2 regions of the Aestuariirhabdus haliotis genome follow, and region 1 is predicted to be linked to the other one. Evidence: predicted binding sites of a transcription regulator. Region 1 holds the regulator's gene; the other holds the start of a gene.
What was found. The regulator FNR, encoded in region 1, switches genes on or off when oxygen is low (the NO sensors DNR and NnrR bind a similar motif). The targets are predictions, from matches to a motif close to TTGATNTANATCAA.
Positions count from the first base shown of each region.

Region 2: the regulator FNR is predicted to act here: its motif matches at 1,161-1,174, upstream of MIB40_RS18440 (YdcH family protein).

Region 1 is NZ_JAKSDZ010000010.1:24,447-26,846, forward strand. It holds gene MIB40_RS08765 (hypothetical protein) at 1-82, opposite strand, end outside; gene MIB40_RS08770 (adenine phosphoribosyltransferase) at 572-1,105, opposite strand; gene fnr (fumarate/nitrate reduction transcriptional regulator Fnr) at 1,125-1,886, opposite strand; gene hemN (oxygen-independent coproporphyrinogen III oxidase) at 2,037-2,400, opposite strand, start outside.
Region 2 is NZ_JAKSDZ010000066.1:510-2,909, reverse strand. It holds gene MIB40_RS18450 (LysR substrate-binding domain-containing protein) at 1-571, shown strand, start outside; gene trxC (thioredoxin TrxC) at 648-1,088, shown strand; gene MIB40_RS18440 (YdcH family protein) at 1,243-1,497, shown strand; gene MIB40_RS18435 (GNAT family N-acetyltransferase) at 1,636-2,043, shown strand; gene MIB40_RS18430 (DUF3592 domain-containing protein) at 2,122-2,400, shown strand, end outside.

The DNA of each region.
Region 1 (2,400 bases):
GCGCTGCAGGGCTGAAATTGCCGCATAGCTCAAGAGTAGGCCGGACAACTTGTTCCCCCAGTTGATCAGCATTGATTCCCATCGATTCCCCCCAACATCCAGTTATCGAACATCATAGGTTATTCAGCATGAAGTTAGCTGTTGAATCTAATTTTAGACTTAACAGATAAAGCTAACAGGCTGTTTTATAGGATTTTTATGGGTTTTTGGGAATGATTGGCTATGTCCATAACTAACACTTAGTCGATTTGCTTATTTAAGGCACCTCTGATTAATTCAGATAGATCTCTGCGGATCCTAAAAATGGTTTTTATCAAGGCGAAGCCCGCCGTTCATGTCGAGACCTGGACAAGGGTTTCAACACCGAGAAAATCATTTTTAGAACCGCCCTACGGGGCTTTCAGGCGACCCCAGACTCTTTGTTACGCCTTATTTGAAAGGTCTAGACCTTACTGCCAAGACGTGCCGCGATTCCGGATTCGCCTGAAAGCCAGAGTTCATCTGAATTAATCAGAGTTGCCTTAAGTGTTCAAGAACCCAATATATAGCGCAATCTTGTGGGGCTGATAGCCTAAAAGGCGCATAGGGTATAGGTTGGAATACCGAGATCCTGAAGCTTTTGACTGCCACCAAGATCGGGCAAGTCAATGATAGCGGCAGCTTCATAAATAGTGGCATCAAGCTGCTTGACCAGCGATGCTGCGGCGCAAAGGGTACCGCCGGTAGCTATCAGGTCGTCCAGTAGCAATACTTTGGCAGCGGCAGGGATGGCGTCTTTGTGAACCTCCAGCACCGCTTGACCGTATTCGATATCGTACGCTTCTTCCAGAGTTTCAGCTGGAAGTTTGCCTTGCTTGCGAAAGAGCACCAGGGGTTTGTTGAGCTCGTAGGACAGAACCGAACCGAGCAAAAAGCCACGGGCATCAAGAGCGGCAATATGAGTGATGTCGGTCTCTACATAACGCTGTATAAAGCTGTCGGCAACCATTCTTTGCGCTTTGGGAGATAGGTACAGCGGAGTGATATCGCGAAAGGTAACCCCGGGTTGTGGCCAGTCTGGAATGGGGCGCACGAGGGATTTGATAAAGTACTCGTCAAAAATCATCCGGGATCCTTAAGCGGAATTACAACGATTGAGCGGAATCTTTTGGATTGTCGATCACGCGGCCGCCGGCCAGTGCACACAAGCGTTCGGAATCAATGATGTTGATATCCTTGCCGTTGGCTTCGATCAGGCCATTACGCTGAAAACGGGTGAAAACCCGGCTGACGGTTTCAACGGCAAGCCCCAGATAGTTGCCCATTTCATTGCGAGACATCGACAGGCGAAAGGCGTGGGAAGAGTAGCCGCGGCGTCGGAATCGTGCAGACAGGTTAACCAGGAAGGTTGCGATACGCTCATCGGCGTTCTTCTTGCTGAGCAATAGCATCATCTGTTGGTCGTCGCGAATGCGGCGGCTCATCAGCAGCATTAACTGCTTTTGTAACTTGGGCAGTTTGTCGGAAAGCTCATTGAGGCGTTCAAACGGAATCTCGCAGATCATAGTGGTTTCCATGGCCTGGGAAGAAACCGGGTAGGTGTCGCCATCCATACCGCTTAGACCGAGGATTTCACTGGGTAGCTGAAACCCCGTGATTTGCTCTTCGCCTTCGTTGGTTGAGGTATAGGTTTTCAAAGCCCCGGAACGCACGGCGTAGATTGAGGTGAAGGGATCTCCTTCAAGAAACAGGTGTTCACCCTTTTTTAGTGGGCGGCCCCGCTTGATGATGTCGTCCAGTTGATCAATTTCATCCATCGCCAGGGCAATCGGCAGGCAGAGGGAACTCAGACTACATTCCTTGCAGGCGACATGGTTGACGTGCTTCACGGTGAGTTTAGAGCTCATAGGCGGGGACAAGACCCTTTAATATGTCAGATTATATTCCGACATATTGTAGGGGAAATTACTCACAAAACAAACAGAGCACGCAATGCACTTTTGTGGACAGTGCTCTGGGAGGATTTACTCATAGAACGTTATGCTTGCAAGCCAGGGCTAGATAACCTTCGAAAAGCGTCCCTTGTTGCTTTCCTGGCCCAGATAATGGTCAAACTGCATGCAAATATTGCGAATCAGCAGGCGGCCTCGACCAGTGACCTCGATACCCTGTTCATCGAGGGTGATCAAACCGTCTTCGGCCATGGGTTTTAATTGATCCAGCTCTGCAGCGAAGTAATTCTTGAAGTTGATATCCCAGCGTTGCTCAACCGCAGCAAAATCCAGCTCAAAATGGCAAATGAGTTGGGAAATAACCGCCTGACGAATAAAGTCATCCTTGTTCATGACCAGACCGCGTTTGATGGCAAACTGATGGTTCTCGATGCGGTTCATGTACATCTTGATGTCGGCATGGTTTTGG
Region 2 (2,400 bases), on a different contig from region 1:
CACCTGCATCATGCCCTGGCTGTTGCCGCGCCTGATCAGCTTTCGCAGTCGCTATCCGCAGCTGGAGATTGAGCTCACCTCCACCGTGCGCCATGGTATCAATTTCGCGACCGAACACTTCCACGCCGCCATCCTCTATGGGCAGGCCGACGAACCGGGGCTGGAATATCACCTATTGTTCGACGAGGTGCTAACCCCGATGTGCTCCCCCGAGCTGATCGAGGGCAACCACATCCCTAATCGTCAGCAGCTGTGCCAACTCACCTGGCTGCACGCCAGCGATAACCAGCACGACTGGCAGCTCTGGTTACAGGCGGCCCAACTGGCCGGACTCAGCGCCGAACACAACCAGCACTTTGACACCCTCGACCTGGCCACCAACGCCGCCCTGCAAGGTTTTGGTATTACTATTGGCGACCTGACCCTGAGCGCACCGGAACTGTCCCAGGGGCGTTTAATCGCCCCTTTCAACACTCGTGTCAGAAGCGGTAAAGCCTATTACCTGGTGTATCCGGAACAGCAGTCCGGCGATCCAAACCTGCAATGCTTTAGCCAATGGCTGAAACAGTAATAACAGGCACGGCAATCGCAATGCGGCGCACGCTGCACGAGCATTGCCTCACCCAACATCCAACAATGAGCTCTCTATGACTACCATCACCCTGGCCTGCGCCCACTGCAGCACATTCAATCGTATTCCCCGCGAACGCCTGGCTGACAAGCCCTCCTGTGGTCGTTGCAAGCTACCCGTTCTGAGCGCCAAGCCAGTGATCGCCAACAGCGGTAACTTCAATAATCTGGTATTGAAATCCAGCATTCCGGTGGTGGTGGACTTCTGGGCAACCTGGTGCGCTCCCTGTGTTCAGTTCGCCCCCACCTTTGAGCAGGCCGCTGCCCGCTGGGAACCCAGAGCGCGCTTCGTCAAACTGGAAACCGAAGCCGAACAGGCCCTGGCCCAGCGTTATGCCATTCGCAGCATTCCCACCCTGATGCTGTTTCGTGATGGTAAGGAGATCGCCCGCCAGAGCGGTGCCCTGCCGGCGCAGGCATTTGACCAGTGGCTGGGGCAGGTCATTGGCTCGGCTTAACGAGCCTCGAGTTTCAGAAGATGGCATCACGCAACTTTAGGGAAAACCTGAGTCACTCAATGTTGCCCTGAATTGATCTCTATCAGGGTTTGTCTCCACAGAGAGCGCACACTGAAGATAAGAAAAAATACCGACACAATAAAAGGACCGCCCTATGCCAATAGAGAAACACGATCTTGTTCACGAACTGCCGGAGTACAGAGACCAGATTCACCACTTGAAAATGAACAATGCGCATTTCGCCAAACTGTTTGACGCCTACCATGATGTCGAGCACGAGGTGCACCGCATTGAAGAGGGTGTCGAAACCCCGTCGGATGAATATCTGGCAAACAGGAAAAAGAGCCGCTTGAAGCTGAAGGATGAGCTATTCGATATGTTGAAAAAGCATACCGAAGCGACGGCCTGATAACCTCCTTCCCCCCTGGCGCAATAACAGAGATTGCGCCAGGGGTTCTGTTTCATTCCCACCGTTCAACAGTCCATCATCCCGTGATATTCTTCTGCAACAACCTCCTCGTATAAACAACCGCCAAGATCATTCGATATGGATATCCAGATAGAACTCAACGGTGCTATTGAGGTCACGGAAGTGATCGAGCTCTACCGCGCCAACGGCTGGTCATCGGCGGATAAACCGGAGCAGCTTATTGCAGGGCTGCGCAATTCTCACACACTGGTTACCGCTCGTGTTGACGGCACATTGGTCGGTATCGGCAACGCCATTTCCGACGGCCATCTGGTCGTCTACTACCCCCATATGCTTGTGCATCCGGATTATCAGGGTCAGGGCATTGGTCGCAAGATGATGATGGCCATGCAATCGGTTTATAGCGATTTTCATCAGCAGATGCTGACCGCCGATGAGGAAGCCATTGCCTTCTATCAAGCCCTCGGCTTTGAGCGCGCCGGCAACACCGAACCCCTATGGATATACGCGGGGACGGAGCATTAACCAAACCGGAAAAAACGGTATTCTTGCGGCCTCTGCCCCCCTCCCATACACCTTCGCGTATACGTTCATGGAGTGAATGTGAAAAAGCTGGTTTATACCTTTGTTGTTATTTTTTGCTTTATCGCCGTTATTAAAACCTGTCAGAGAAATATGGAGATAGCTTCCTGGCCCGAAGCCGAGGCCGTGATTGAATCGCACAGGATTGATAGCTATCGAGAGTCTGAAACCTATCTAACCGGGGATGGCACCTCCCGAAGCCGGTGGGTTGACAGGTTTAAAGTCGATTTCAATTATCGTTTTAATGTTGAAAACGTTAGCTACCAAGGCCGGTTTATCCTTAAAGATATGGCAACAGAA